DNA from 2 places in the Streptomyces sp. NPDC087845 genome. Region 1 is predicted to be linked to the other one. Evidence: predicted binding sites of a transcription regulator. Region 1 holds the regulator's gene; the other holds the start of a gene.
What was found. The regulator HspR, encoded in region 1, represses chaperone genes until heat shock. The targets are predictions, from matches to a motif close to TTGAGNNNNNNNNNCTCAA.

Region 1 (15,795 bases):
GCCGACGCGGTACGCCGCTACGAGGAACGCTACGCGCGCACGCCGGGGCCCAACCCGGACCGCGTCGTCATCGAGATCGCCCTGGACCGGGCGCTCGGCAGGGCGTGAGGGGAACCCGGCGGGGCGTGAGGGGAACCGGGCCGGGCCGAGCGGGGCGGGCCGGGCGGGCGGGAAACCGCGGACTCCGCCCCGGGCAGCACAACGGCGCCATCGTGTTCAGGTCACGATGGCGCCGTTGTGTGGGGGAGTGACTGAGCGACATGTAACGACGGGGGATCGCTCAGGCACTGCGGGGGGTGGCGGAAATAGTCTCTGGCTCGAACAGCTGGTGGTCCCGCCGGTCGAGGTTGACGAAAATCATGTCGTACCGAATCGCGCAGCGGACGGGCTGCGGTGCTCCCCGCGGCTTGCGGAGGCAACGGTAGGCACGTACTTCGTCGTCTTCTTCCCGTGCGACAACGATGGGGTCGCCGAACAGAGTGACCATCAACGAGTCGCCACAACGGGGGATGGCCGTGACGAGATCGATGAAATGCCAGCCTGATCGGTAGGCCGTGGCCATCTCTCGCCGGAAGGTTCGGTCGTCCGGCGGGATGGTCATGCGCTCAGCTGGGTCGGCTCGGACCAGGCGATGTCACCGGGCGCGGCCGCCGCCTCGACGTTCCACGCGATGTCGCCCGGCACGACCCAGGCAATGTCGCCCGGCGCGACCCAGGCGATGTCGTCCGACGCGGAGGCCGGCGCGACCCAGGCGATGTCGTCCGACGCGGGCGCCGCCTCAACGCTCCACGCGATGTCACCCGGCACGGATGCCGCCTCGGCGTTCCAGGCAATGTCGCCGGCGCCCACCGCTCCAAGGCCCAAAGCCGCGACGAACGAGGCGGCAAGCACCGAGCGAAGCACTCGCTTATACATAGTCAGCTTCGTCCTCACTTGTGGATTCTTCTCCCCCGCACCTAAGACGATGTCTTACCTGGGCAGGCGAACACCACCGAGTCAATGCATCATGTTCCTGCATGTTCAGGAACCTGGGGGGTGGAGGTATGACCACAAGAGACACAAAACAGGCGCATCCTCATGGGATCACCGAGCTCTGTGACGCCGGAAAACGCCTCTATGCCAGCGCACTTCGCTCCGGACGCATCGCCCGCAGTGAAGTGGACTCGGCGCCCTGCCTGATGGACTTCACCCTCCTGCACCCGGACCCCGACGACTCCGACTGGCTCCGTCCGGTCCCACCGTCCGCCGCCCTGGCTCAGCGCCTTCACCCCATAGAGCGCGAGATCCAGGAACGCCGGCGGCACTCCGTCGAACTGGCCGAATCCTTCGAACCGTTCATGGACATCAGCGCCCAGGACCCGCCGACGACCCACGCCATCACCGTGCTGGAGGGAGTCAACCGGATCAACGCGGCGCTCGATCTCGCCACGGCCGAGTGCCGTACCGAAGTCCTCACCGTCCAGCCCGGAGGCGGGCGGAGCGAGGACCGCCTCAGCGAGGCCCTGGAACGGGGCCTCTCGGTGGTGGACCGCGGCGTCAGCATCCGCACGCTCTACCAGCACACGGCCCGGCACAGCCCTGGAACCCTTGCCTACGCGGAGCGTCTGCCCGAAGGCAAGGTCGAGATCCGGACCCTCGAAGAGCTCATCGAACGCCTCATCATCTTCGACCGGACCGTCGCCTTCATCCCGGCCCAGGACGACCGCCAAGTCGCCCTGGAACTACGCCACCCCGGGCTGGTCGAGTACCTGGTGAAGGTCTTCGAGCAGCTGTGGACCCGCGCGGAGCCGTTCCTCGAAGAGATCAGGTACGAACAGACGCCCAAGGGCATCAGCGGAGTACAGCGCTCCATCGCCCAGCTCCTCGTCGAAGGAAACGTCGACGACTCCATCGCCCGCCGGCTCGGTATGAACGTACGCACCTGCCGCGCGCACATCGCCAAACTGAATGCCGCGCTCGGCAGCGGCAGCCGCGCCCAACTCGGTTACCTCATCGCACAGTCAGGAATCCTGGACCAGGGCGCCGATCGCGACACACTCTGACGCCAAGTCATGGGAATTCGCCGTTGAACCGGATTTTTCACTCTGCCGATGATCCCAACCGCCGGTGAACGTGCTTCGATGGCACTGTTCACTCGGCATCGAACCTCTGATCGGACGGAGCGATACACATGAGCGCCACACAGAGCACCCTCAGCAGCGATGACCTCCTCGTGTCGGTGGAGGTGCTGGGGAGCATGCACGACCGCTCCGACGGTGCCGACCCGCTCAGCGCCGCAGCAGGCGACATCGCCTGGGACATCGCCTGGCCGAACGTCGCGACCGACGCGCCGCACCGCGTCTGAGAGCCGGCTCCGCAGGACGGCAACGGGGCCGCGTCGTCGCAAGGTCGCGCGGCCCCTCGGCGCCACCAGGGTTTCCGCATCAGGAGGGGCAGTGGACCACGGACTGGTCGCCGGTATCGAAGAGGCACTGGGGTGGGACGGCCCGCGTCGTCTCGGCACCGGGTTCGCCCGGGGCAGCCTCCGCGACCCGGGTCTGGTCACGCGCATGCTGACTCCCGCCCGGCTCCTGGACCTGGCGATGCGCAGGCGGCTGGGAAGTCCGCAGATACGCTGCTTCCAGGACGGCCGGGAACTGCACCCCGGCGCGTACCTGGGCCAGGACACGGGCGGTGCGGGCCAGGCCGGCCTGGTGAACATGCGCCACCTCGGGAACCTCCTGCGCGAGGGGGTGACGATGGTGCTGGACCGTGCGAACGTCTTCGACCCCACGCTCGAAGTGGCCTGCCGGGCCATCCAGTGGTGGTCGGGCGAACGGGTCACGGTCAACATCTACCTCACCACGAACGGCGCCGACGGCTTCGGCCTGCACTGGGACGACCACGATGTCCTCGCCGTCCAGCTCTCGGGCGAGAAGGACTGGGAGGTACGGGGCACGTCGCGCGTCGCGCCGCTCCACCGCGACACCGCCCGGAACAACGACCCCAGCGAGGAAACGCTCTGGACCGGCACCATGAACCCCGGCGACGTCATGCACATCCCGCGCGGTCATTGGCACCGGGCCGGCCGAAGCGGTCGCGGCTCGGGGCACAGCCTGCACATGACGCTCGGGTTCACCACGCGGACCGGGGCGGACTGGCTGTCCTGGCTCGCCGACCGGTCCCGTGAGAACGAGCTCTTCCGTCGCGATCTGGACAACGCGGCCGGCTCGGAACAGCACCAGGAACTCGTCGAGGCGGCCGTCCGGCTCATCGGGTCCCGCACTCCCGCAGACTTTCTGGTGACGCGGGAGCAGGACGTCGCCCCGCCCCGGCACGTCCCCTTCCTGGAGACGTTCGGGCACCTTGCCTCCGTCGTCTGCATCAGCGAGTTCCGTCCCCGGTTCCGTGATCTGGGCCAGACGGTCGAGGTGCTCTCCTCGGGGAAGAAGCTCACGTTCAAGGCCCGGGCCCTGCCTGCCCTGCGTCTCCTGTTGAGCGGGCGGCCGGTGCATCTGGACCGGGCGGCCGGCACGGTGGGGGACGAGGTGTACCCACTGGCCGAGATCCTGACGCAGCACGAATGGTGCGCACCCCTCACACCCGAGCTGTCCTCGGGCTACTCCGGTCTCGTGGCGGACGCGGCCCCCTGACCGGGCGGATCGCACCGGAAGAAGAACCAGGGGACACCGACCCGGTGGCCGTCCCCGTCGCGACCGTTCCCCGTCCGTCACACCAGCCCACAGCCGTTCCCGGCCCGTCACACCAGTCGCAGCCGTCCCCGTCGCAGCAGCAGGCCACGCCTGCGGACGGATGCCGCCGTTCCCGGTCCAGGACGACGTACATGGCGTGCGGCCACGGGCGAGGCCCGCCACCCCGGTGAGGAACGGGTGACGGGCCTCGCTCGTCGTGCGGGTGCGAACCCGCTCAGTCCTTCGGCCGCTTCGGCCGCCAGACCACCAACGCGCTGGTCTGCTGCACGTCCTGGTACGGCACCAGATCGCGCCGGTACGAGGCGTGCACCTGGGCCTCGCGCTGCTGCATCGCCGCCGCCGCGCCGTCGAGGGACGACGAGAGCTCGGCGACGCGCTGCTGGAGGGCCGCGACCTGGTTCTCCAGCTCGATGATGCGCTTGATGCCGGCGAGGTTGATGCCCTCGTCCTGCGACAGCTGCTGCACGGTGCGCAGCAGCTCGATGTCGCGGGCCGAGTAGCGTCTGCCGCGCCCGGCCGTGCGGTCGGGAGAGACCAGGCCCAGGCGGTCGTACTGGCGCAGTGTCTGCGGATGGAGGCCCGAGAGCTGGGCCGCGATCGAGATCACGTACACCGGCGATTCATCGGTCAGTTCGTACGGATTGCGTCGTCGGCCGTCCACCTCAAGCTCCCTTCGCTGCCTGGAAGAGCTCCGCCCGCGGGTCACGGCCCGCAGTCGCCTTCCGGTAGGCCTCCAGTGCTTCCCTGGCCTCGGTGGTGAGCTCGCCGGGCACCGTCACCTCGACGGTGACCAGCAGGTCGCCCCGGGTGCCGTCCTTGCGTACGGCGCCCTTGCCCCGGGCGCGCATCGTGCGCCCGTTGGGAGTCCCGGCCGGCAGTTTCAGGGTGACCGGCGGGCCGCCGAGCGTGGGCACCTTCACCTCGCCGCCGAGCGCCGCCTCCGTGAAGTCGACGGGCACGGTGACCGTGAGGTTGTCGCCCTTGCGGCCGAACACCGGGTGGGCGTCGACATGGACCACGACGTACAGATCGCCGGCCGGTCCACCGCGCTCGCCCGGACCGCCCTTGCCGCGCAGCCGGATCCGCTGGCTGTCCGAGACGCCCGCCGGAATCCTGACCTGCATGGTCCGGGAGGACTTCGCCCGTCCGCTGCCCTTGCAGACGTCGCAGGGGTCCTGGGCGATGAGGCCCCGGCCCTTGCAGTCCACGCAGGGATCGGTGAGCGAGAAGCCGCCGCCGGTGCCGCGCGACACCTGGCCGGTGCCGAGACAGGTCGGGCAGACCCTGGGGGTGCCGTTCTTGTCACCGGTGCCGGAGCACGCCTTGCAGGGCGCCTGGCTGGACATCCGCAACGGGACCGTGGCCCCCTCGACCGCCTCGGTGAAGCTGAGCGTCACCTCGGACTCGATGTCCTGGCCGCGGCGCGGCTGCACCCGCGTCCCCGTACCGCCCCGGTTGAACAGGCCGCCGAAGACATCGCCCAGTCCGCCACCGGCGCCGCCGAAACCGCCGGGTCCGCCGCCCGCGCCCCCGCCCTGGGTGCCTCCGAAGAGGTCGCCCAGGTCGAAGTTGAAGTTGCCTCCGGCGCCGCCGGGGCCGGCCCTGAAGCCGCCGTTCCCGAAGAGGGCGCGCGCCTCGTCGTACTCCTTGCGCTTCTTGGTGTCGCCGAGGACGTCATTCGCCTCGGAGATCTCCTTGAAGCGCTCCTCCGCCTTGTCGTCGCCCTTGTTGGCGTCCGGGTGGAACTCGCGGGCGAGCTTCCGGTACGCCTTCTTGATCTCGGCGTCGGTGGCGTCCTTGGGGACGCCGAGGACCTTGTAGTAGTCCTTCTCGACGAAGTCCTTCGTGCTCATCGACGTCCCTCCTTCCGGACGATCGGCCATGCGACGGGCCCGTTGGCCGGTCGCATGGCCGGGCGGTGGGCCGCGAGGTGGTCAGACGGGATGTCAGACCTCCTCGGTGCCACCGCTCTCCTCGTCGGTTGCCTTCTCTTCCTTGGCCGCGGCCGGTGTCGCACCCGGCTGGGGTTCGGCCACCGCCACCCGCGCGGGGCGGATGGTGCGCTCGCCGATCCGATACCCCGGCTGCAGGATCGCCACGCAGGTCGTCTCGGTGACGTCCGGCGCGTACGAGTGCATCAGGGCTTCGTGGATCGTCGGGTCGAAGGGCTCGCCCTCCTTGCCGAACTGCTGCAGGCCCAGCTTGGCGACGACCGTCTCCAGTGATTCGGCCACCGACTTGAACCCGCCCACGAGCTCGCCGTGTTCCCGGGCCCGGCCGACGTCGTCGAGCACGGGCAGGAGCTCGGACAGGAGACCCGCGACTGCGATCTCCTTGACCGTGGCCCGGTCCCGCTCGACGCGGCGGCGGTAGTTCTGGTACTCGGCCTGGAGCCGCTGGAGGTCGCCCGTGCGCTCATTGAGCGCGGTGCGGACCTGGTCCAGCTGGGCCGTCAGACCGACTGTCTGTGCTGCGTCCCCGGCCGGGGACGCCTCCTCCTCCGGAGAGGAAGGGGCGTCCTTCGGCTCGGCTCCGTCGGGGGTGGCGCCGGAGGGGACGTCGGGCTTCTCCTCGAAGCCCGGAGTCTCCTCGGTCACACCGCACCGCCCTTCGCGTCCTTCTCGTCGTCCACGATCTCGGCGTCGACGACGTCGTCGTCGGCCTTGGCCTGCTGGGCGCCCGGCTGCGGGTCACCCTGCGGGCCGCCGTCGGCCTGGGCGTTGGCGTACATCGCCTGGCCCAGCTTCTGGGAGACGGCCGCGACCTTCTCGGTGGCGGTACGGATCTCGGCGCTGTCCTCGCCCTTGAGCTTCTCCTTCAGCTCGGTGAGCGCGGTCTCCACCTCCGTCTTCACGTCAGCGGGGACCTTGTCCTCGTTGTCCTTGAGGAACTTCTCCGTCTGGTAGACGAGCTGCTCGCCCTGGTTGCGGGACTCGGCGGCCTCGCGGCGGCGGTGGTCCTCCTCCGCGTACTGCTCGGCCTCCTCACGCATCCGGTTGACCTCGTCCTTCGGCAGCGAGGAGCCGCCGGTGACGGTCATCTTCTGCTCCTTGCCGGTGCCGAGGTCCTTGGCGGCGACGTGCATGATGCCGTTCGCGTCGATGTCGAAGGCGACCTCGATCTGCGGGACGCCGCGCGGGGCCGGCGGCAGGCCGGTCAGCTCGAACATGCCGAGCTTCTTGTTGTACGCCGCGATCTCGCGCTCGCCCTGGTAGACCTGGATCTGCACGGACGGCTGGTTGTCCTCGGCCGTCGTGAAGATCTCGGAGCGCTTGGTCGGGATTGTGGTGTTGCGCTCGATGAGCTTCGTCATGATGCCGCCCTTGGTCTCGATACCGAGGGACAGCGGGGTGACGTCGAGCAGCAGGACGTCCTTGACCTCGCCCTTGAGGACACCGGCCTGGAGCGAGGCGCCGATGGCGACGACCTCGTCCGGGTTCACACCCTTGTTGGCCTCCTGGCCACCGGTCAGCTCCTTGACGAGCTCGGCGACGGCCGGCATACGGGTGGAGCCACCGACGAGAACGACGTGGTCGATCTCGGAGAGCTGGATGCCCGCGTCCTTGATGACGTTGTGGAACGGGCTCTTGCAGCGGTCCAGGAGATCAGCGGTGAGCTGCTGGAACTGCGAGCGCGTGAGCTTCTCGTCCAGGTGCAGCGGGCCCTCGGCGGACGCCGTGATGTAGGGCAGGTTGATCGTGGTCTCGGTCGAGGACGAGAGCTCGATCTTCGCCTTCTCCGCGGCCTCGCGCAGACGCTGGAGAGCCATCTTGTCCTTGGACAGGTCCACACCGTGCCCGTTGGCGAACTGCTTCACCAGGTAGTCGACGACGCGCTGGTCCCAGTCGTCACCACCGAGGTGGTTGTCACCGTTGGTGGCCTTCACCTCGACGACGCCGTCACCGATCTCCAGCAGCGACACGTCGAACGTGCCGCCACCGAGGTCGAAGACGAGGATCGTCTGGTCGTCCTTGTCGAGCCCGTACGCCAGCGCGGCGGCCGTCGGCTCATTGACGATACGCAGGACGTTCAGGCCCGCGATCTCGCCGGCCTCCTTCGTCGCCTGACGCTCGGAGTCGTTGAAGTACGCGGGGACGGTGATGACCGCGTCGGTCACCTTCTCGCCCAGGTACGACTCGGCGTCCCGCTTCAGCTTCTGCAGGATGAAGGCGCTCATCTGCTGCGGGTTGAAGCTCTTGCCGTCCAGGTCGATCTTCCAGTCAGTGCCCATGTGGCGCTTGACGGAGCGGATGGTCCTGTCGACGTTGGTCACTGCCTGGCGCTTGGCGACCTCGCCGACCAGCACCTCGCCGTTCTTCGCGAAGGCGACGACGGACGGCGTGGTCCTGGCGCCCTCTGCGTTGGTGATGACGGTGGGCTCGCCGCCTTCGAGAACGCTGACGACGGAGTTAGTCGTGCCCAGGTCGATGCCGACCGCACGTGCCATTTCAATTCCTCCAGCTTGACTACTTGAGTGCAACTGACTCAAGGATGCATGACACCCGTCCCAGTGTCAACAGACTTGAGTCGACTCGACTCAAGTATCGTGCACGCACCTCGCGCGGAGCGGAAGAGCACGAACGACACCCGCCCGCCCTGCGGGCCGCGCAGCCCCCACCCATCATCGCGCCATGGGATCGTTCTGTCACAAACTGCCGCGAGTCACGCAAAACCGACAGCCGGCCCGCTCAAGCCGGCTCAACCCGGCTCGACCCGCTCGATCCGCTCGACCCCAGGCAGGTGCGAACGATGCAGAGGCAGAAACAGAGACAGAGGCAGGCGCAGCGACCGGGGCGGCGAGGACAAGGGCGGGGGCAGGGGCAGGGCCCGTGGGCACCGCGGCGGCAGTGGCGGCCCGCGCAGCGATGGGCGCGGCAACGGCAACGGCGGCGGACGCCGCAGTGGCCGTCGGCCTCTCGGCGGACCTGGCAACGGGCCCGGCAAGGGGCACGGTGGGCAGGGCAGTGGACATGGCAGTGGGCGCGACGACGGGAGAGGCCGTCGGCCAAGCGCGTACTGGATCTGGCCCTCGGCTCGATCCTGCTGACCCTGGCCGCCCCCCTGCTCGCCGCGGGCGCCCTCGCCCTCGCGGCGCGACGGCTCCCGGGCGGCGTACTGACCCGGTCGCCCCGGGTCGGCCTGGGCGGCCGCCCCTTCGTGCTGCGCTCACTGCGCACCCGGCGGCTGCGGCTGGATCTGCTCTCCCGGCTGCCGCACGTCGTACGGGGAGACCTCTCGCTGGTCGGGCCGGAGCCCCTGGCACCGGACGACCACCGGGCACGGACCGCGGGGACCCCCGCATCCGCCGCGCCCCCCGGCGCGAGACACTGGCGACAGGACCTGAAGCCGGGCCTCACCGGCCTGGCACAGGTTCGCTCCCGCTCCGGAATGCCGTGGGACGAACCCGCCCTGCTCGACCAGCACTACGCCGAGCACCACTGGGTGGGACTCGACCTGGCCATCCTGGTGCGAGCCGTGCACGCTCCGCTGCGCCGGGCGGTCCGCGGACTCACCCGGCGCGGCAAGGCACACCTGAGCGACACAGATCACCGCCGGTGCGGCTACAGCGCGGCGGAATAAGTGGATAGTGTCAGCACAGACTGATTAAGTTACTGCTTAGTAATTGCCAGTATTCGCTTGTAGACGCTGGATCCCACCCTCGCAGGCCCGAGGAGCCCCCACATGCAACTCGCCGCGATCATCGTGTCGCTGGTGCTGACTGTCGTCGGCGTTGCGCTCATCGCCCGAGCCGTCGCGCAGATCTACCGGTTCGTCACGCTCGGACAGCCGGTCCCGGCGGGCAGCCGCACCGACAACCCGAAGCAGCGCACGATCACCCTGGTCAAGGAATTCCTCGGCCACACCCGGATGAACCGGTGGGGGATCGTCGGCTTCGCGCACTGGTTCGTCGCCATCGGCTTCCTGACGCTGCCGCCGACGCTGCTCCAGGCGTACGGACAGCTCTTCAAGGCCGACTGGGTCCTGCCGATCATCGGCGACTGGCCGCCGTTCGAGATGTACACCGAGTTCATCGGTCTGATGACGACGGTCGGCATCCTCGTGCTGATCGCCATCCGGCTGCTGAACCTGCCCTCGCGGGCCGGCCGCAAGTCCCGCTTCGCGGGCTCCAAGGCCTGGCAGGCGTACTTCGTCGAGTACGTCATCCTCGTCATCGGCCTGGCGATCCTGACCCTGCGCGGCCTGGAGGGCGCGATCCACCACGTGGAGGGCTACGAGGCGTCGTACTTCATCTCGTACCCCCTGGTCCTCGCCTTCAAGGGCCTCGCGCTCGGCACGCTGCAGAACCTCATCTACTTCACCGCGATGATCAAGATCGGCACCTCGCTGATCTGGATGATCACGGTCTCGCTCAACACCAACATGGGTGTCGCCTGGCACCGCTTCCTCGGCTTCCCGAACATCTGGTTCAAGCGGAACGCGGACGGGGAGTCGGCGCTCGGTGCGCTCCAGCCCATGACGTCCGGCGGCAAGGAGATCGACTTCGAGGACCCGGGCGAGGACGACGTCTTCGGGGTCTCCCAGGTCGAGCAGTTCTCCTGGAAGGGCATCCTCGACTTCTCCACGTGCACGGAGTGCGGTCGCTGCCAGTCGCAGTGCCCGGCCTGGAACACGGGCAAGCCGCTCTCCCCGAAGCTCCTGATCATGTCCCTGCGCGACCACGCGCACGCCAAGGCCCCCTATCTGCTGGCCGGCGGCGGCAAGGACATGGAGGGCAACGAGAAGGCGTCCGAGGAGCAGCTGAAGGACGTCCCGGCGGCGGCTCTCGCGGAGGCCGAGCGCCCGCTGATCGGCACGGTCGAGGAGAACGGCGTCATCGACCCGGACGTGCTGTGGTCCTGCACCACCTGCGGTGCGTGCGTGGAGCAGTGCCCGGTCGACATCGAGCACATCGACCACATCGTCGACATGCGCCGCTACCAGGTGATGATCGAGTCCGCGTTCCCGTCCGAGGCGGGCACGATGCTCAAGAACCTGGAGAAGAAGGGCAACCCCTGGGGGCTCGCCAAGAAGCAGCGCGTCGAGTGGACCAAGGAGGTCGACTTCGAGGTCCCGATCGTCGGCAAGGACGTCGAGGACCTGTCCGAGGTCGACTACCTGTACTGGGTCGGCTGCGCGGGCGCGCTCGAAGACCGTGCCAAGAAGACCACCAAGGCCTTCGCGGAACTCCTCCACATCGCGGGCGTCAAGTTCGCGATCATGGGCGGCGACGAGAAGTGCACGGGTGACTCGGCCCGCCGCCTGGGCAACGAGCCGCTGTTCCAGCAGCTCGGCCAGGAGAACGTGGCCATGCTGAACATGGCGTTCGGCGAGGACGACGAGGACGACTCGACGAAGAAGGCGAAGGCCGCGAAGAAGATCGTCGCGACCTGCCCGCACTGCTTCAACACCATCGCCAACGAGTACCCGCAGCTCGGCGGCGAGTACGAGGTCATCCACCACACCCAGCTGCTCCAGCACCTCATCGACGAGGGCCGGCTGATCCCGGTGACGCCGGTCGAGGGCCTGATCACGTACCACGACCCGTGCTACCTGGGCCGTCACAACAAGATCTACACCCCGCCGCGCGAGATCATCGCGAAGGTCCCGGGCCTCAGGAACGAGGAGATGCACCGCCACAAGGAGCGCGGCTTCTGCTGCGGTGCCGGTGGTGCCCGGATGTGGATGGAGGAGCGGATCGGCAAGCGCATCAACAACGAGCGCGTCGACGAGGCTCTGTCGCTGAACCCCGACATCGTCTCCACCGCCTGCCCGTTCTGCCTGGTCATGCTGACCGACTCGGTCAACGGCAAGAAGAACGACGGCAAGGCGAAGGAGTCGGTCCAGGTGGTCGACGTGTCGCAGCTGCTGCTGGACTCCGTGAAGACCCCGGCCGACCCGGCCGGTGAGACGGAGTCGGCGGACGCACCGGAGCCGGAGCCGGTGAAGTAGCTCGGGCTGCCGTGCGACAGCAGCGGCCGGACCTGCCTCGGGGGCAGGACCGGCCGCTGCTGCTTTCCCGCACAGGTCCCGTGCCCCGCCCCTCGGGCCAACCCTCCGGGGCCCCCAGGATTCCCCCGGAGGTACCCCCGGGATTCCCCTAGGGGATGTCACAGCTCGGCCGCAATGGCGGGCAGGTTTCCCAGGCCCTCTCACCGCACCCGAGCGGACCAGGTACGTTCGATGACGTGGCTGGATTCAGGATCGGACGCGGCCGGGACAACCGCACCCCGCAGCAGGCGCAGCAACAACCGCGGCAGCAGCCGTACGGCACACAGGCACCACCGCCGTACGGGCAGCAGCCATGGCCACCGACGGGAGGCAACGGCGCCCCGCCCCCGTACAGCAACGGCGGGCCGAACGCCGGCTACGGCAACGGCGGCGGCTACGGCGGCAACGGCTACAACGCCGCCGGCCAGGGCGGTGGCAACCACGGCGAACCGGAGTACTTCGGCGACCCGTACCAGCAGCCCCACCACCCCCACGGATCCCCCCAGCAGGGCGACCCGTACGCCAACTCCCCGGGACACACCCAGGCGTTCAGCATCGGCGAGGACCCGTACGGCGACGGCAACACCTACCGCGCCGGCCAGGCTCCCGCCCAGCCGGCCGGCCCGCGGCTGCCGTGGAAGGACCTGCTCACCGGCATCGTGCTGCGCCCGGGACCGACGTTCTGGCAGATGCGCGACTACCCGGTCTGGGGCCCGGCGCTCATCGTCACGTTCCTGTACGGCCTGCTGGCCCTCTTCGGCTTCGACCAGGCCCGGGACGACGCGATCCACGCGACGATCTCCACGGTGGTCCCCTACGTCGTCATCACGGGCATCGGCTTCGTCATCGGCGGCCTGGTCCTGGGCGCGGTCACGCACACCCTCGCCCGCCAGCTCGGGGGCGACGGCTCCTGGCAGCCGACCGTGGGCCTCTCCATGCTGATCATGTCGATCACGGACGCCCCCCGCCTGATATTCGCGCTCTTCCTCGGCGGCGAGAACTCCCTGGTCCAGATCCTCGGCTGGATCACCTGGCTGGCCTCAGCCGCGCTCTTCACCTCGATGGTGAGCAAGTCGCACGACCTGCCGTGGCCGAAGGCGCTGGGCGCATCCGCGATCCAGCTGATCGCCCTGCTCTCGATCATCAAGCTGGGCACGATCTGACGGATCCGGTCGTCCGGGAAGAAAGTGGAGGGGCTCCGACGCGATCGCGTCGGAGCCCCTCCACTTTCGTCTTCCTGCTGTCCCTTTTCGTCCTGGTGTGACCTGGTCGTTGGCCACGGTCGTGGTCCTGGGGCCCGGCCTGCCGCCCAATCCGGCACAGGAGAACTGCGGGCGCTGGAACACGACGAAGGTCCCTCGCGTCGAGGTCCGCGCCTGCGGCCGTGTCGAGGACGACCGCCTTTACGTGATCGCCGAATGGCGCACCACGTCCGGCCCCGGACCGGTGGACGTCCATCTCTGGCTGAAGGACAACACGGGCAGGTCGGTGGTCTACCCGGAACAGGGTTCGCCCACCGGCATCGGCTTCCACGCCATGGCGGCCTGGCCGACGCCACATGACAAACCGCAGTGGCAGGAGTGGGAGGTCCGCCAGGACCTGGTCCACGGCGCCTCGTACGAAGTGTGCGTCTCCGTGCCCGAGAAGAACGGCCCGGCCCCGAACATTTACAACACGGCGATATCGGGACTCCAGTACCGCGTCATCTACCCCTGACCGCACCGCACCGCGCCAACCGCCTGGCACGGACCGCACCGCACAGGCCGCGCCCCGTCATCCGCCGGCGCCGCCCGGCGCTACGCGTCGAGGACCTGCCCAGTGCGCCGAACGACGGGCTTCTCCACGCTCCACGGGAAGTTGATCCAGCGATCGGTCTTCTTCCACACGTATTCGCACTTCACGAGCGAATGCGACTTCTCGTAGATGACCGCGCTGCGCACCTCGGCGACATGATCGATACAGAAATCACGCACCAGCTTCAGCGTCTTCCCGGTATCGGCGACGTCGTCGGCGATCAGGACCTTCTTGTCCGAGAAGTCGATGGCATTCGGCACGGGAGCCAGCATGACCGGCATTTCCAGGGTGGTACCCACCCCGGTGTAGAACTCCACGTTCACGAGGTGAATGTTCTTGCAGTCAAGGGCGTAGGCGAGCCCGCCCGCGACGAACACCCCGCCCCGCGCGATGCTCAGCACGACATCGGGCTCGAACCCGTCGTCGGCCACGGCCTGTGCCAGCTCACGCACGGCATGACCGAAACCCTCGTACGTCAGGTTCTCCCGCACATCAGCGCTCATCCGGCATCACACCTGGGTCCGGTGGAAATTCATGAACGACCGCGACGCGGTCGGCCCGCGCTGTCCCTGGTACCGGGATCCGTACCGCTCGGAACCGTACGGGAACTCCGAAGGCGAACTCAGCCGGAACATGCACAGCTGCCCGATCTTCATCCCCGGCCACAGCTTTATCGGAAGCGTCGCGAGATTCGAAAGCTCCAGGGTCACATGCCCGGAGAAACCGGGGTCGATGAACCCCGCGGTCGAATGCGTCACAAGACCGAGCCGCCCGAGCGAACTCTTTCCCTCCAGCCGCGACGCGAGATCGTCGGGCAGCGAAATGACCTCGTACGTCGAAGCGAGCACGAACTCGCCGGGATGCAGGATGAACGCCTCGTCCCCGTCGGGCTCGACCATCCGCGTCAGATCGGCCTGCTCGACGGCTGGATCAATATGTGGATAGCGGTGGTTCTCGAACACCCGGAAGTAGCGGTCGAGCCGCACATCGATGCTCGAGGGCTGCACCATCGACGCGTCGAACGGATCAATGCGTACACGTCCGGCGTCGATCTCGGCCCGGATGTCCTTATCTGAGAGAAGCACGCCCCGAGGATACGCAGAACGCGCGGGCCCGCCCCAATCCGGGACCGCCCCGCGCGCCTGTCACCGCTCCTACCGCTGCTCGAACACCACCGGCACGGCATGCCGCAGCCGCGCACAACGAGGACAGCGAATGAGCCGCCCGGGACCGATCCGCCCGGCCCCGAGCTGCTGCATCGGGAACGAAGCGGTAGCGAAAACGTGCCCTTCGGCACAGCGGACGACGGTGCGCTCCATGGAGTCCATCAAGTCCCTTCCCCAACAAACCGTGGACGAGAAAGCCACATTAGGGGATGAACAGGACGCCACTCCAGGCGGCACTCCGACCCCTACGCTACGCCTCCAACTCCCGCCCACGACACCCGCATCCACCCTCCCCCACGACAAAAAAGCCCCACGGCTCGAACGCCGGGGACCTGGCATGGGGTAGAGTGTGCAACGATGCGCAGCCGATCACATGGCGCGCTCTGCGGGTGTAGTTTAATGGTAGAACATGAGCTTCCCAAGCTCAGAGCGCGAGTTCGATTCTCGTCACCCGCTCCACGACTAAGGCCCTGGTCAGAGACCAGGGCCTTGTTTGTTGTCTAGACCGCCCAGGGTGCTCCGTGCCCTCCCCGTGCCCTAAGTCGCCATTGGGACGCTGTTTCGCGAGCCGTTCGCGGCCCACTCCAGGAAAGACTGATCCGGGCATCTCGGATCACGAGACGTAATCCTTGTGACCTGGGTCACCGTTCGGGCGGTCAAGCGGGAACTCTCCACTCGACATGGACAGCGGTTCGCACAGCCATGTACGAGCAGCCAGCGTCAGAGCGGAGGTCCCGAAGAGAAGAACGTGCTGATGCTTAGCGTCAGACGTGACGCCTCGTTGAGCCCATGCCGCGCCGCCAAAAGCACGTATGGCTTCTTTTGCACTCGCTCGGAGTGGAGACTTGCCTGCCGTCGGCCTGCGGTGTGCAGAACGTGGCCGTCCGGCCGTTCCTGATCACCTGAGACCGGTCGCAGCTTGCGACGGCCAACCCGTCATGTCTGTCTGCCGGTGCCGGGGAGGGCGGCTCCGATGTCGGTGCGGGCGAACCTCACTCACCGCACGGGGAAGCCGAAGGAGTACCCCTGCTGCTTCAGCCAGGGAAGCACCTCGCGCAGGGCGGCCAAGGTCTGGGAGCGATCCCCTCCCGCGTCGTGGAAGAGGATGGTCGGCCCGTTGGAGATCTCCCTCTTGACGGTGGCGACCATGGTGT
Region 2 (15,795 bases), on a different contig from region 1:
GGTCTCGGCCCGCTCCCGGAACCGACCGTACTGGGACTTCGAGCCCTCGATCATCTGAACGGGCCCGTCCCGTACGCACGCCGAAGGGCCCGGCCCCGCGATCGAGTCGCGGGACCGGGCCCCTGGTTCGTACAGCGGCCGGTCAGGCGTCGAAGACCTCGGCGACCAGCTGTGCCTGCTCGGCCTGGTGGCGCTTGGCCGAGCCGACCGCCGGGGACGAGCTGTGCGGCCGCGAGATGCGGCGCAGGCGCTCACCGTGCGGGACGTCGGCGCCGACGGCCAGGTCCAGGTGGTCGATCAGGTTCAGGGCGATGAACGGCCAGGCGCCCTGGTTGGCCGGCTCCTCCTGGGTCCAGAGGTACTTCTCGGCGTTCGGGTACTTGGCGATCTCGGCCTGGAGCTCCGCACCCGGCAGCGGGTACAGGCGCTCCAGCCGGATGATCGCCGTGTCCGTGGCGCCGCGCTTCGTACGCTCGGCCTCCAGGTCGTAGTAGACCTTGCCCGCGCAGAAGACGACCTTGCGGACGTCGTTCGCGTTCACCGAGTCGTCGCCGATCACCGGACGGAAGCCGCCGGTGGTGAACTCCTCCACCTTCGACGCGGCCGCCTTGAGGCGGAGCATCGACTTCGGGGTGAAGACGATCAGCGGCTTGTGGTGCGGGTTGTGCACCTGCCACCGCAGGAGGTGGAAGTAGTTCGACGGCAGGGTCGGCATGGCGACCGTCATGTTGTTCTGCGCGCACAGCGTGAGGAAACGCTCCGGGCGGGCGGACGAGTGGTCCGGGCCCTGGCCCTCGTAGCCGTGCGGCAGCAGCAGCGTGACGCCGGAGGTCTGGCCCCACTTCTGCTCGGCCGAGGAGATGAACTCGTCGACGACGGTCTGCGCGCCGTTGACGAAGTCACCGAACTGGGCCTCCCAGATGACCAGCGACTCCGGACGGGCCAGCGAGTAGCCGTACTCGAAGCCCATCGCCGCGTACTCGCTGAGCAGCGAGTCGTAGACGTTGTAACGGGCCTGGTCGTCGGCGAGGTAGAGCAGCGGGGTGTAGTCCTCGCCGGTCACCTGGTCGACGAGGACCGCGTGCCGCTGGCCGAAGGTGCCGCGGCGGGTGTCCTGGCCGGCGAGCCGGACCGGGGTGCCCTCCATCAGCAGCGAACCGATGGCCAGGGTCTCGCCCATGCCCCAGTCGATCGTGCCGTTCTCCACCGAGGCCGCGCGACGCTGCATCTGCGGCATCAGACGGGGGTGGACGGTGATCCGGTCGGGGATGTTGACCTGGGACTCCGCGATGACCTTCACGACCTCCTGGGAGACCGCGGTGGTCACGGCGACCGGGAACTCGGGCTGGACCTCGGGGGTGTGCGTCGGAGCCGGCAGCGAGGTGGCCTCGCGGACCTCCGCGAACACCTTCTCCAGCTGGCCCTGGAAGTCCTGGAGCGCCTGCTCGGCCTCTTCGAGCGTGATGTCGCCGCGACCGATGAGGGACTCGGTGTAGAGCTTGCGCACCGAGCGCTTCTTGTCGATCAGGGTGTACATCTGCGGGTTGGTGAACTCCGGGTTGTCGCCCTCGTTGTGACCGCGGCGGCGGTAGCAGATGAGGTCGATCACGACGTCCTTGTTGAACGCCTGCCGGAACTCGAAGGCGAGGCGCGCGACCCGGACGACGGCCTCGGGGTCGTCGCCGTTGACGTGGATGATCGGCGCCTCGATCATGCGCGCCACGTCGGTGGCGTACATCGAGGAGCGCGAGGACTCCGGGGCGGCGGTGAAGCCGACCTGGTTGTTGATCACCACGTGCACGGTGCCGCCGGTGCGGTAGCCGCGCAGCTGCGACATGTTGAGCGTCTCGGCGACGACGCCCTGGCCCGCGAAGGCCGCGTCGCCGTGGAGCGCGACGGGCAGGACCGTGAAGTCCGTGCCGCCCTTGTTGACGAGGTCCTGCTTGGCGCGGGCGATGCCCTCCAGGACCGGGTCGACCGCCTCCAGGTGCGAGGGGTTGGCGGCCAGCGAGACCTTGATCTGCTCGCCGTCCAGACCGGTGAAGGTGCCCTCGGCGCCCAGGTGGTACTTCACGTCGCCGGAGCCGTGCATCGACCGGGGGTCGAGGTTGCCCTCGAACTCGCGGAAGATCTGCGCGTAGGACTTGCCGACGATGTTCGCCAGCACGTTCAGCCTGCCGCGGTGGGCCATGCCGATGACGACCTCGTCGAGGCGGGCCTCGGCGGCGGAGTCGATGACCGCGTCGAGCAGCGGGATGACGGACTCGCCGCCCTCCAGCGAGAACCGCTTCTGGCCGACGTACTTGGTCTGCAGGAACGTCTCGAACGCCTCGGCGGCGTTGAGCCGGCGCAGGATCCGCAGCTGCTCCTCGCGCTCGGGCTGCTGGGTGCGCGTGCGCTCCACCCGGTCCTGGATCCACTTGCGCTGCTTCGGGTCCTGGATGTGCATGAACTCGATGCCGGTGGTGCGGCAGTACGACTCGCGCAGCACACCGAGGATGTCGCGGAGCTTCATCATCGACTTGCCGGCGAAACCGCCGACCGCGAAGTCCCGCTCCAGGTCCCACAGGGTGAGGCCGTGCTCGGTGATGTCCAGGTCGGGGTGCTTGCGCTGGCGGTACTCCAGCGGGTCGGTGTCGGCCATGACATGGCCGCGGACCCGGTAGGAGTGGATCAGCTCGAAGACCCGCGCGGCCTTGGTCACGTCGTTGTCGTGCGAGGCGTCGATGTCCGTCAGCCAGCGGACCGGCTCGTACGGGATGCGCAGCGACTTGAAGATCTCGTCGTAGAACTCGTTCTCGCCGAGCAGGAGCTGGGCGACGATCCGCAGGAACTCGCCGGAGGCGGCCCCCTGGATGACCCGGTGGTCGTACGTCGAGGTCAGCGTCATGACCTTGGAGATGCCCAGCTTGTTCAGGGTGTCCTGGGAGGTGCCCTGGAACTCGGCCGGGTAGTCCATCGCGCCGACGCCCATGATGAGGCCCTGACCGGGCATCAGGCGGGGCACCGAGTGCACGGTGCCGATGCCGCCGGGGTTGGTCAGCGAGGCGGTGACTCCGGTGAAGTCGTCCATGCCGAGCTTGCCGTTGCGGGCGCGGCGGACGATGTCCTCGTAGGCCTGCCAGAACTCGAAGAAGTTCAGCGTCTCGGCCTTCTTGATGGCCGCGACGACCAGCTGGCGGTCGCCGTTCGGCTTCACCAGGTCGATGGCCAGACCGAGGTTGACGTGCTCCGGCTTGACCAGGGTCGGCTTGCCGTCCTTCAGCGCGAAGGAGTGGTTCATCGCCGGCATGGCCTTGAGGGCCTGCACCATCGCGTACCCGATGAGGTGCGTGAAGGAGATCTTCCCGCCCCGGGCGCGCTTGAGGTGGTTGTTGATGACGATGCGGTTGTCGAAGAGCAGCTTCACCGGAACGGCGCGCACGGACGTGGCCGTCGGCAGCTCCAGCGAGGCGTTCATGTTCTTCGCGACGGCGGCCGACGGGCCGCGCAGCGTCACGTACTCGGGGCCGGCCGGGGCCTCGGTGGCCGGAGCCGCCGCGGGCTTGGCCGGGGCCTCGGCGGCCGGAGCGGCCTTCACCGGGGCTGCCGGGGCAGCGGCGGCGGGGGCGGCCTGTGCGGGCGCCGGAGCCGCGGGCGCGGGGGCCTGCGCGGCCGGAGCCGGGACCTGTGCCGGAGCGGCCTGGGGCGTGGTGACCGGTGCGGTGGCGGCCGGTGCGGTGGCGGCCGGGGCCGGGGTCACCGCAGCCCCCGCGGTGCCGGGAACGGGCTTGTCCGCCGTGCCGGACGTACCCGGCTTGTAGTCGGCGAAGAAGTCCCACCAGGCGCGATCGACCGAATTGGGATCCTGGAGGTACTGCTGGTAGATCTCGTCGACGAGCCACTCATTGGGGCCGAAAGCCGCAGCCGGGTCGGAACCCGGGCTGGCTTGGTCGGTCGAGATGCTCGAGTTACTGGGGGACTGAGACGACACGGCGGCAACCGCCCTCTTCCGCTTCACAAGGTGATGGACAGCGGAAATCAAGGCTACGCCTCCCCAGCCGTTCCATGCAGGCCGGGCCGGTCTTCGTCGTGCAAGTCACATCGGAAGGCGGGTTTCGGCGCAGGAATTGGCGGGAAACAAGCATGGTTCCGCTTCGCTCCGGGTACGCGGGACCGCAGCTACGGCCCCTTGGACCGTACCCCTTGAAAGGAACACGCAGAACGTGCCCTTCCGGTTCGAACCATATGTCAACCTCGCGGTTGCGGAATCCCCGGAAGAGTGACCTGGATGCGGCAGCCGCGAGCAGATTCGGCCACGCCGATGCGCCCGCCGTGCAGATCCACCGCCCAGCGCGCGATCGCCAGGCCCAGGCCCGTACCGCCGTCGCTGCCCGGCCCGTGCGGGGACGGCACCTCGCCGCGGTTGAAACGCTCGAAGACCCGGTGCCGCTCGGACTCCGGAATGCCCGGCCCCTCGTCCAGGACCTCCAGCGCCAGCGACTCCGGCCCGGCGCCGCGCCGCGCCAGGACGGTGACCCGGCCGTGCGGCGGGCTGTGCTTGACAGCGTTGTCGACCAGATTGGCCACCACCTGGTGCAGCCGCTCCGCGTCCGCGTGCGCGGTCAGCTCGGGCGGTGACACATCCAGATGCAGATGTACGTCCTTACGGGTGTGGTTCCCCGAACCGGAGGACAGCCGGCGGTGCGAGGCGGCGAGGTTCGCCTCCTTCAGTACGCCCGACAGATACGGCCACACCTCGAAACGGCGGGACTTCAGCGTGACCACCCCGCTGTCCAGACGGGACAGGTCCAGCAGCGTCTCCACCAGTCTGCCGAGCCGCTCCGTCTGCTTCAGCGCCGTCCGCATGGTCTCGGGATCGGCCGAGGACACCCCGTCCACGACGTTCTCCAGCACGGCTCTCAGCGCCGCGATGGGGGTCCGCAGCTCATGCGACACATTGGCCACCAACTCCTTGCGGTGCCGGTCCACGGCCTCCAGATCGTCCGCCATGAGGTTGATCGTCTGGGCCAGGTCGCCGAGCTCGTCGCGCCGGTCGGCACCACTCACCCGTCTGGTGTAGTCGCCGTGCGAGATCGACCGGGCCACGGTCGTCATCTCGTCCAGCGGCGCCGTCAGGCCGTGCGCCACGAACTGGGTGATCAGCAGGGTCGCGATCACCGAGAACACCGTGATGAAACGCAGCTCCGTCCGGGTGCGCAGGGCCACCATCAGCAGCCCGGTGGTGATGAACACCGAGACCACCACGAGCGTGCCCAGCTTGGCCTTGACCGAAAAGGGGCGCAGTCCGGAACCGGGCCGGGTCATGGGGCCGGGGTCTCCAGGGCGTAGCCGACACCGTGCACGGTACGGATCCGCTCCGCACCGATCTTCCGGCGCAGCGCCTTGATGTGGCTGTCGACGGTACGGGTGCCGGAGGCGTCCGCCCAGTCCCAGACCTCGGCCAGCAACTGCTCCCGGGAGAGCACCGCGCGCGGCGTATTGGCCAGGCAGACCAGGAGATCGAACTCGGTCGGCGTGAGGTGGACGTCATCGGCGCGCACCCGGACCCGGCGCTGCGCGTGATCGATCTCCAGCTCGCCGAGGCGCAGAATGCCGCTGCGCGGAGTGACCGCGGCCAGCGCCGCCCGCTCCACCCGGCGCAGCAGTACGTGCACCCGGGCCGCCAGCTCACGCATCGAGAACGGCTTGGTCATGTAGTCGTCGGCGCCGACACCGAGACCGACCAGCATGTCGGTCTCGTCGTCCCTGGCGGTCAGCATGAGCACCGGCACCGGCCGCTGGGCCTGCACGCGGCGGCAGACCTCCAGGCCGTCGAAGCCGGGAAGCATGATGTCGAGCACCATCAGATCGGGCTGCCACGCCTCGGCCGCGTCCACGGCCGCGGGCCCGTCGAGTGCGGTCTGCACCAGGAAGCCCTCCGCCCGCAGCCGGGCGGAAATGGCATCGACGATCGTGGCGTCGTCCTCGACCACCAGCACCCGGCGCTGCGCGCCCGGGGTGGCCGCGACACCGTTGTGGGTGGTGTGTGTCTGTTCCATCGCCCCGCCCCTGCCCGTTCTCACGGGGGTCATTCCCCCGGACGCACGGTCTTCGCTTGTGGATTTCATGGGTGATCCCGTCACCGGTCAGCAGCGTAAAGGCAGCGGGCCGCTCTCGGCTACGCAGGGTGTAACGGCAGGGGCGCGACGAAGTGGCGGAGTGTCGGCCTTGTGGCGCTTGGCCCCCGGGCGTCCGGGGGCCAGGAATGTCCGACGAGGGCTCTCAGACTGTCCGAAGTGCGAGATGCACCACGTCGGGAACACCTCGGGCAACACGCACCTCTTCCGTCCGTACCCCGCTGAATCCGGCATTCCGCAGGGCCTGTTCGAAATCCGCGGACGGCTGTGCGGACCAGACCGCGAGAACGCCGCCCGGCGTCAGCCGCTCCCGGCAGTCCGCCAGACCGGCAGGGGAGTACAGGCTCGTGTTGTCCTCGGTGACGGTCCAGTCCGGTCCGTTGTCGATGTCCAGGCACAGAGCGTCGTAACGGTCCGTAGTCGTGCGCAGATACGAGACGAGATCCGTCGTCAGGATCTCGGTCCGCGGATCGGCGAGCGCCGCGCCGGAGATCCGGGCCAGCGGCCCCGCCCGGTGCCAGTCCACGATCGCCTGCTCCCGCTCGACGACGGCGATCCGCCCCCACCGCGGCTCGGCGGCGGCCCGCACGAGCGAGAACCCGACCCCGAGCCCTCCGATGAGCACCGCCGGTGACATCCGGCCGTCGGGCAGGGCGGCCAGCGCCGCGTCGATCAGCAGCCGCTCGGAGCGCCCGTCCGAGGTGTCCATGAGGAAGCATCCGTTGGCGATGATCTCGAAGTCGTCCCCCCGCTCCCGGAGGACGACTTCGCCGTACGGGCCTTCCCGGCGGTCGAGCGTGAGGGGGGCGAGGGGGTCGGGGCCGTGGATCTCGGGCATGGCGTGGCTCTCCGGTCGATGGCGGACGTGAGGGACGGACGCGGGCGGCGGACGCGGGTGACCGCCGCGGTCCCCGCCATCCTGGCCGGTCCGCGCGTCCGGGGGCCAGCGGATTGCCGGATTCATCCGAAGACCGGTGGATTGCTGGATTCGTACAAGGCACCGTCGGGCACGGCCGGTGTACAGGCCGTCGGGCAGGACCGGTGCGCAGGCGCGGTGCGTACAGGCCATCGGGCACGGCCGGTGCACAGGCGCGGTGCGTATAAGCGGCGCATGGGCGCGGTGCGTATATCCGGCGCACGGGCACGGTGCGTATAAGGCGCACGGGCACGGTGCGTATAAGAGGACGTGCGGCCGGTTCGCACGCCGCTCGGGCCATGGACAGCACGGAGATGATCACGGAGGGCGGGACGTTGCTTCGCGGGCTTGTAGGGAAGGGGCCTCGCGCGGTGCGTCGGGGCAGGGGCAGGGCGGTTCGCGAAGACGAGCCCGCGGCCCCGCTGCCCGACGCCGTTCCGCGTCGGCGCCGTACGGAAGCCGTCGCCTCTCCACCTGTCCGGGAGCCCCGGGCGGGCGGTACGGCCCGGTGGGCCCGCCGGTGCCTGCGGCTGCTGCCGACACCCACCGGTACCCCGTTCACCTTCGGGTACCTACTGGTGCTCGTCGCCACGTCCCTCTTCATGGAGTACGGCGATCCGGACACCGTCTCCGCCGTGCTGCGCGAATCGAGCACGGACGTCGCGCATCTGCGTGAAACCCCGCTGCTGGTCCTGGTCGCCAGTGCCCTGTGGGTCGTCGGCGGGCTCGGTTCCCCGTACCTCTTCGGCTTCGCTCTGGTGCTGACCGCGCTGGAACGCCGCGTCGGGGGACGGCGCGCCGCCGGGGTGTTCCTGTTCGGCCATGTCGTGGCGACCCTCGCCACGGAGATCCCGGTCGGGCTGTCCGTGGCGGCCGGTCGTCTGCCGGAGTCCTCACTGCACCAGCTCGACTACGGCATCAGCTTCGGGGTGATGGCGAGCGTGGGTGCGCTCGCCGGGCTGCTCACGCCGTGGCCGCGGGGGCTGGTGCTCGGCGCGGTCGGCGCGATGCTGCTGCGTGATCTGCTCGACCTCGACAACCCCCTCGCCGCCTGGGGCCACCCGCTGGCGCTGCTGCTGGGCCTGGCCTGCCGGCCGTTGCTGCGCCGCGCCGGTGCGGCGGGGGGCGCGGGGGTCAGGGGCGCGGGGCCTTCTTGCCGTGGACGGCGAGATACTCGGCTGCCAGCCAGGGCGCCAGATCGTCGATGAGCGTCGCGAGGACGGCCGGGTCGGCGGACGGGGCGCGGCCCGTGCGCGCGGCCGTCCGCATCTGCTCGATCCGCTCCGGGAGGTCCGGGTAGTAGCGGGCGAACACCTCGGCAGACTCGGTCAGGTCGCTGGTCCAGCCGCCCCACTGCGGCATGACCAGCGTGAAGCCGGACCGGACGAGGCGGCGGGCGACGCCGCGGCTGAGACTACGGCGTTCGGCGTCCGTGGCGGCTTCGGCGGACCGCCGCCGCCAGCGGGGGAGCAGGAGGTGGAGGTCCCCGTTGGTCTCGCGGGCGAGCAGTGGCGTGGGGCGGTAGCGCGGCAGCCGCGCGGCGAGGTCCTCGCCCAGCAGCGGGGTGCAGAGGCAGGCGAGGAAGAAGCCGAGATCATTGCGTTCGAATGTGCTGGTGAGGGTCTCGGCGGCGGCGAGAAGGACACCGACCCCGTCGATCTGGCCGAACGAGCTGTCCAGCTCGGCCTCGATGGTCCGGGCCGCCGCCCGGTCGGCCTCGGTGGGCTCGGCACGCAGGGCGAGCAGCAGGTCCAGATCGGAGACACCAGGAACAGCCGTGCCGCGCGGAATGCTCCCGTAGATGTACGCGCTGTGCAGCCGCGCGCCGTCGAACGCCTCGGTGATCCGGGCGCGAGCCGCCTCCACCACGGGGGCGAACACCACCGGCACCCGGCTCAGTGAGCCCTCCCGCCGGATCGTTCCGTCCGGGCTCAGCCCTCTGTCGTCGCTCGTACCCGTACCCGTACCCGTACTCGCACTCTCGCTCATGTCGGCACTCTGCCCGGTGTTCCGGCCGGTTGCCGATGGGTTTTCGCGGACGGGAGCGGCTCGGACGGTCCGGAATCAAGGGGGCGCGCGTGGGGTTCAGCCTGTGTGCGGGGTCCGACGCGGCCGTCCGGCGTGCGAACGCCTCAGGCGATCGCTCACAGCGAACATGCCCTGGGGAACAAGGGGCGGCTCACAAGCATTGAGTCTGCATAGCTCAAGTTGACTGCCGAAGGGGAGATCATGGCTATCGATTCCAATGCGGTCACTCCGCTCGCCCTGCCCGTGCTGCCGCTCGACGACGAGGTCGTGCTGCCGGGCATGGTGGTGCCTCTGGACCTGTCCGACACCGATGTACGCGCCGCCGTGGAGGCCGCACAGGCCGCAGCCCGCGAGGGCGGTGGCAAGCCCGAGGTGCTTCTGGTGCCGCGGGTCGACGGGACGTACGCCGGCACTGGTGTCATCGGCACCGTCGAGCAGGTCGGACGGCTTTCGGACGGGGATCCGGGCGCGCTCATCCGCGGCCGTGGCCGGGTGCGGATCGGGGCCGGGACCAGCGGACCGGGCGGGGCGCTCTGGGTGGAGGGGACACGGGTCGACGAGGCCGTCCCCGACCCGCTCCCCGGGGCCGCTGCCGAGCTGGTCAAGGAGTACAAGGCTCTCGCCACCAGCTGGCTGAAGAAGCGCGGCGCCTGGCAGGTCGTGGACCGGGTCCAGCAGATCGAGGACATCTCCGCGCTCGCCGACAACTCCGGTTACTCGCCCTTCCTCACCACGGCCCAGAAGGTGCAGCTCCTGGAGACCGTCGACGCGGTCGCCCGGCTGAAGCTCGCCATCCAGTGGCTCGGTGAACACCTCGCCGAACAGGACGTCGCCGAGTCCATCGCCAAGGACGTCCAGGAGGGCGTCGACAAGCAGCAGCGTGAATTCCTGCTGCGGCGCCAGCTCGACGCCGTACGCAAGGAGCTCGCCGATCTCAACGGCGGTCCTGGTTCCGGCGCAGACGAGTCCGACGACTACCGGGCGCGCGTCGAGGCCGCCGGACTTCCCGAGCACGTCCGCGAGGCCGCGCTCAAGGAGGTCGACAAGCTGGAGCGCTCCTCCGACCAGAGCCCCGAGGGCTCCTGGATCAGGACCTGGCTCGACACCGTTCTCGAACTGCCGTGGACGGAGCGGACCGAGGACGCGTACGACATCCCCGGCGCCCAGCGGATCCTCGACGCCGAGCACGCGGGCCTGCAGGACGTGAAGGAGCGGATCACCGAGTACCTGGCGGTCCGCAAGCGGCGTGCCGAGCGCGGTCTCGGCGTCGTCGGCGGACGGCGCGGCGGTGCCGTGCTGGCGCTGGTGGGCCCTCCGGGCGTGGGAAAGACCTCGCTCGGTGAGTCCGTCGCGCACGCCATGGGCCGCAAGTTCGTCCGCGTCGCGCTCGGCGGTGTGCGGGACGAGGCGGAGATCCGCGGACACCGGCGCACCTACGTCGGTGCGCTGCCGGGACGCATCGTCCGGGCCGTCAAGGAGGCCGGTTCGATGAACCCGGTCGTCCTGCTCGACGAGATCGACAAGGTCGGCTCCGACTTCCGGGGCGACCCGGCGGCCGCCCTGCTCGAAGTCCTCGACCCGGCCCAGAACCACACCTTCCGCGACCACTACCTGGAGGTCGAGCTCGACCTCAGCGATGTCGTCTTCCTCGCGACGGCCAACGTCCTCGAAGCCATCCCGGAGGCCTTGCTCGACCGGATGGAGCTGGTCAGGCTCGACGGCTACACCGAGGACGAGAAGGTCGTCATCGCACGTGACCACCTGCTTCCGCGTCAGCTGGAGCGGGCCGGTCTGGAGAAGGACGAGGTGGCGCTCGACGAGTCCGCGCTGCGCAAGCTGGCCGGGGAGTACACCCGTGAAGCGGGCGTACGGAATCTGGAGCGGGCCGTCGCCCGGCTGCTCCGCAAGGTCGCCGCCCAGCACGAACTGGGCGCCAGGGAGCTTCCGTTCACGGTCACCGAGGCGGATCTGCGCGGTCTGATCGGACGGCCGCACCACGTCCCCGAGTCCGCCCAGGACCCGGCCGAGCGCCGCACCGCGGTGCCGGGCGTGGCCACCGGACTCGCGGTGACCGGCGCCGGCGGCGACGTGCTGTTCGTGGAGGCATCGCTGGCCGACCCGGAGACCGGGGCGTCCGGACTGACCCTCACCGGTCAGCTCGGCGACGTCATGAAGGAGTCCGCGCAGATCGCGCTGAGCTTCCTGCGGTCGCACGGCGCGGAGCTGGAGCTGCCCGTCGCGGACCTGAAGGACCGGGGGGTGCACATCCACTTCCCGGCGGGCGCGGTCCCGAAGGACGGCCCGAGCGCCGGCATCACGATGACGACGGCGCTGGCCTCGCTGCTCTCCGGACGGCTGGTCCGGACGGATGTGGCGATGACCGGTGAGGTCTCGCTGACCGGACGGGTGCTGCCGATCGGTGGCCTGAAGCAGAAGCTGCTGGCCGCGCACCGGGCCGGGATCACCACCGTGGTGATCCCGAAGCGGAACGAGGCGGACCTGGACGATGTCCCGGCCGAGGTCCTGGACACCCTGGAGGTCCACCCGGTGACGGATGTGCGCCAGGTACTGGAGATCGCCCTCGCGCCGGCCTCCGCGGCCAGGCCCGGGGAGAGGATCCCGGCCGCGGCGTAGGCGCCATGGCGTGACGGGCGTGGCACCACGTGCGCGACCGGTACGGACGGCCCGCCTTCCCGGCGACGGGTGGGTGGGCCGTTCCGTGCGCGCGGGGTGCTCTCGCGCCTCCGCCGTCCGGGGTGCGGCGGGTTCTTTTGTACGTCCGCCGTCGCGCGCCGGGCGCTTTCGCGCCTCCGCCGTCGTGCGTGCGCCGGGTGTACTTCCCTTCCGTCCGCAGGGATCCGGAGTACGGATCCGGGGCGGTCGGTACTCCGGATCAGCGGTCGGTACTCCGGATCAGGGGCGGTAGATGGTCCCCGGGACCGGCTCGGCGGGGGCCATCAGCTGCGGGACGGTGACGAAGGTGTAGCCCTGCTTCTTCAGCGCGTCGATGATGCCGGGCACGGCGGGCACCGTCCCCTTGTAGATGTCGTGCAACAGGATGATGCCGTCCTTGCTCGCCTGATCCAGGATGCGCTTCTTGATCAGTGCCGAGTCGGTCGTGGAGTAGTCCTTGGCGGTGGCGCTCCACAGGATCTGGGAGAGTCCCAGGTCCTTGCTGATGTCCGAGACGGTGTCGTCGGTACGGCCCTGCGGCGGGCGCATCAGACGCGGCTTCTTGCCGGTGATCTCCGCTATCGCGTCCTGCGTCTTCTCCAGCTCGGCGCGTATCTCGGCCGGCTTCTTGTCCGTCAGGATCTCGTGGGACCAGGTGTGGTTGGCCACCTCGTGCCCCTCGGCGGCGAGCCTGCGCACGGTGTCGGGGTGCTTCTTGACGTGGTTCTTGCCCAACAGGAAGAAGGTTGCGTGCACCTTCTTCTCCTTGAGGATGTCCAGCAGATGCGGGGTGTCCTCGCCCGGCCCCGCGTCGAAGGTCAGCGCTATGCACTTCGCCTTGCGGCAGTCCACCGGACCGAAGGAGCCCTTGGCGTCGGAGCCCGCGTCACCGCGCGCCGAGCCCGGCGCGGTGGTCTGCATGGAGCAGCCGCTCAGCGTCAGGGTGAGTGCCGTCACAAGGGCGGCGGCCAACCCTGTACCGATCGACTTCGTCTTCATGGACAAGGCGGGTCACTCCTCCGTAGCTGAACAGGGCACACGATGTGCGGCCGAGAAGGACTATACACGTGGTGTATACACCGAATGTGTAGGGGTCTTCGGTTTCGGCTCGGCGGGAGAAGTGCCTGGTCACGGGAGCGAATAGAGGAGGGCCCCGGTGGCTGGGTGGGTCACCGGGGCTCGGTTGTGCGACGTGGTGGACCGCGCGGGTGCGGCGGGTCGGCTCAGCCGTTGGCGAGAGCCTGCACGCGGTCGAGCGCGCCGTTGAAGTGGCTGTGGTCGCCGACGTACGGGCCGGACGAGGTGTACTGCCACATCGTGTAGAAGCCCCAGCCGGCCGGGAGCTCGCCGACCGTGCTGCTGTAACGGGCCACCCACAGCGGGTTGGTGGCGCCGAAGCTCGCGTTGTTCCCGGTGCAGGCCTGCCACCAGCTGGTCGCGGTGTATATGACCGCGTCGCGGCCGGTGCGCGCCTTGTAGGTGTTCACGAAGTCGCGGATCCAGGAGACCATGGAGGCCTGGCTCAGGCCGTAGCACTGGTCGCCGTACGGGTTCCACTCGATGTCGAGCGCGCCCGGCAGGGTCTTGCCGTCCTTGGACCAGCCGCCCCCGTGGTCCACGAAGTAGTTGGCCTGGACGGCGCCGCTCGTGGTGTTCGGGGTGGCGAAGTGGTACGAGCCCCGGATCATGCCGACGTTGTACGAGCCGTTGTACTGCTGGGCGAAGTACGGGTTCGTGTAGTAGGTGCCCTCGGTGGCCTTGGTGTAGGCCCACTTCACGCCACTGTTCCAGAGGGTCGGCCAGTCGACGTTGCCCTGGTAGCTGGCGACGTCCACGCCTTCGGTCTGGGCGGCGCGGGTGTCGCGCGGCAGTCCGCCCTGGCCGTCGTGGGCCACGACGCCCATGCCCATCGTGGCCGTGCCCCGTGCGGGCTTCTTGGCCGCGGCGGCGGAGTCGTGGACACCCGCCGCGCTCGCCGCGCCGGGCAGGGTGAGGAGGAGGGAGAGGGCTGCGAGCAGGGTTCCTGCTGCCGCGAAGCGCGAGCGGCGGGACGTTCCGGATCCGGATCTGAGCACCGGCATGTGAGTGCCTCCGAGGCCTCGGTGGGGGGACGCGCTGATCCCAGGGGCGCGGGGGCACCCCTGTAGACATGTCATGGTGTGAACATGCCATGTATGACGCTACGCACGTAGACCCGTGTCGCGGAAGGGGGTCTGGGCGCTGCCGTTGGTCTACGCCTGCGAAATACTGGCCGAGCTGCGGCGATGACCAGCGGCGAAAGAAACTTTCAGTGGCGGGAAAGCTTATGAGGGGTGTTGACGTGCACGGGAGCGAAAGCGGTAGTGAACCCGGCGCGACCGGAGAAAGTGGTGTGGACCACGCATTCCTTGCGCTGGAGCGGGAGTTGGCCGTATTCCTGCGCCGGGCACGGGCCAATTCCGGGGAAATGGCGCGCGAGGTCCACCCCGAACTGGAGGCCGCCGCCTACGGACTTCTCGTACGGCTGGAGTCGGCCGGACGGCAGCGGGCCACTGATCTCGCGGCCTACTTCGGCGTCGGCAAGGCGACGATGAGCCGTCAACTGCGTGCCCTGGAAGACCTCGGGCTGGTGGCACGCGAGCCCGATCCGGCGGACGGCCGGGCCTTCCTCGTCCGCCTCACCGCCGAGGGGCTGGCCCGCTACCGCAGTGTCCGCGACGCCCGCCGCGACCGCTATGTGCGCAAGCTCGCCGACTGGGACCGGGCCGAGGTGGCCGAACTGGCCCGGCTGCTGCACCACTTGAACGCCCGCGCGGAGGACTGACGCGTCGGGCCTTGGGCCCGGGGTACCGGATCACGGGCCCCGGGGTACCGGATCACGGTTCGGTGCCCCGGGGCCGGCGGCTCGGCGCCCGGCCCCGATCGGGCGTCTGGCCCCCGTCGGGCGCCCGGCCCCGGCCCGTCCCCGGCCCGTCCCCGGCCCGTCCCCGGCCCGTCCCCGGCCCGTCCCCGGCCCGGCCCCGGCCCGTCCCCGGCCCGGCCCCGGCCCGTCCCCGGCCCGGCCCCGGCCCGTCCCCGGCCCGGCCCCGGCCCGGCCCCGGCCCGTCCCCGTTTCCCGTCGCTTCCCGTCACAGCACCGCGTAGACCGCCGTCGCGTCGTCATGCGTCTTGCTGCGGCGCAGATGCGCGCGCTCCGTGTCCGCGTCCTCCAGTGCCCTGACCCGGTCGATCAGTCCCTGTGTCCCCTCCTTGCGGAGCACCCCGAGGCAGTCCGCCCAGTCGCCCTCGCGGAACATCTCCGTCCAGCGGGCCGCCCCGTCGGTCATCGCGGCCAGCGCCCGCACCCGGCCGATCGGGGTGCGTCCGGTGACCGCGCGGGTCGCCACGGAGGGGTCGGCGGCGGCCGTGAAGAAGCCGCCCTCCTTGTTCCGCACCGTGGCGTCGGCGATCGCCTCACTGGCCAGCGAGCCCGGCGGCAGGCGGTTCAGCCGGTCGTCGAGGAGGGGGCGCACGGATCCGTCGAGCGCCTCGAACAGGAGTACGGAATCGGAGAGCACCAGATGTTCGATCTCGTGTTCGTCCCAGCGCGCCATGACGACCGTCGCCTGCGGCGTCCTCATGTGAGAAAGGTCACACGATGAGCGGTGTGTGTCGGCGGTGCGTCGAATGGACTCGGCCAAAATCTCCTGGAGGGTCAGATCGCGTCGCGAATCAGACAGTTCGACCAATGAGCCACCCAGTCGTGCGGTGAACCAGGGGACCGAGTGCACACAACCGTCGTCACCCTGCGGCGGAGTCACTCCGTCGAGCAGGATCAGCGTCCCACCTTGGCCGGAAGCGGGCAGGGCGGTGGCAACCCAGTCCTCGTTCGGGCGGTCGGTGCTGCCGGCGACGGTGGCGAGTTCGATGCGCATGCGGTCAGTCTGCACGATGCCTTCACGGGCCCTGCACGACCCAAGATTGGCCTGTACCAGCAGGTCAGGCGGGTGCCTGGAGCGGAAGGAGAGGCTCCGTGCGGCATGCGGGCGGGCATCCTGCCAAAGCACGGGCGGAAGTTCCAGCCAGCGGTCCAGGTGTGCC

Region 2: a site for HspR is predicted at 9,224-9,242, ahead of lon (endopeptidase La). Genes of this name have one in related genera too.

What each region holds. Positions count from the first base shown of each region.
Region 1 covers NZ_JBIUVC010000002.1:198,287-214,081, forward strand. Annotated here, with positions in the region: gene ACIOMQ_RS06425 (TIGR03618 family F420-dependent PPOX class oxidoreductase) at 1-108, shown strand, start outside; gene ACIOMQ_RS06430 ((2Fe-2S)-binding protein) at 281-601, opposite strand; gene ACIOMQ_RS06435 (hypothetical protein) at 598-933, opposite strand; gene ACIOMQ_RS06440 (helix-turn-helix transcriptional regulator) at 1,044-2,042, shown strand; gene ACIOMQ_RS06445 (hypothetical protein) at 2,171-2,344, shown strand; gene ACIOMQ_RS06450 (JmjC domain-containing protein) at 2,436-3,632, shown strand; gene ACIOMQ_RS06455 (heat shock protein transcriptional repressor HspR) at 3,907-4,353, opposite strand; gene dnaJ (molecular chaperone DnaJ) at 4,355-5,545, opposite strand; gene grpE (nucleotide exchange factor GrpE) at 5,639-6,289, opposite strand; gene dnaK (molecular chaperone DnaK) at 6,286-8,139, opposite strand; gene ACIOMQ_RS06475 (sugar transferase) at 8,442-9,272, shown strand; gene ACIOMQ_RS06480 ((Fe-S)-binding protein) at 9,375-11,642, shown strand; gene ACIOMQ_RS06485 (Yip1 family protein) at 11,879-12,844, shown strand; gene ACIOMQ_RS06490 (hypothetical protein) at 12,942-13,397, shown strand; gene ACIOMQ_RS06495 (phosphoribosyltransferase) at 13,478-13,978, opposite strand; gene dcd (dCTP deaminase) at 13,985-14,560, opposite strand; tRNA gene ACIOMQ_RS06505 (tRNA-Gly) at 15,027-15,100, shown strand; gene ACIOMQ_RS06510 (polysaccharide deacetylase family protein) at 15,638-15,795, opposite strand, start outside.
Region 2 covers NZ_JBIUVC010000021.1:27,062-42,856, reverse strand. Annotated here, with positions in the region: gene fxsT (FxSxx-COOH system tetratricopeptide repeat protein) at 1-58, shown strand, start outside; gene ACIOMQ_RS35490 (multifunctional oxoglutarate decarboxylase/oxoglutarate dehydrogenase thiamine pyrophosphate-binding subunit/dihydrolipoyllysine-residue succinyltransferase subunit) at 143-3,973, opposite strand; gene ACIOMQ_RS35485 (ATP-binding protein) at 4,231-5,307, opposite strand; gene ACIOMQ_RS35480 (response regulator transcription factor) at 5,304-6,041, opposite strand; gene ACIOMQ_RS35475 (spermidine synthase) at 6,265-6,957, opposite strand; gene ACIOMQ_RS35470 (rhomboid-like protein) at 7,407-8,243, shown strand; gene ACIOMQ_RS35465 (nucleotidyltransferase) at 8,170-9,024, opposite strand; gene lon (endopeptidase La) at 9,265-11,697, shown strand; gene ACIOMQ_RS35455 (polysaccharide deacetylase family protein) at 11,977-12,735, opposite strand; gene ACIOMQ_RS35450 (lysozyme) at 12,960-13,817, opposite strand; gene ACIOMQ_RS35445 (MarR family winged helix-turn-helix transcriptional regulator) at 14,042-14,539, shown strand; gene ACIOMQ_RS35440 (hypothetical protein) at 14,844-15,629, opposite strand.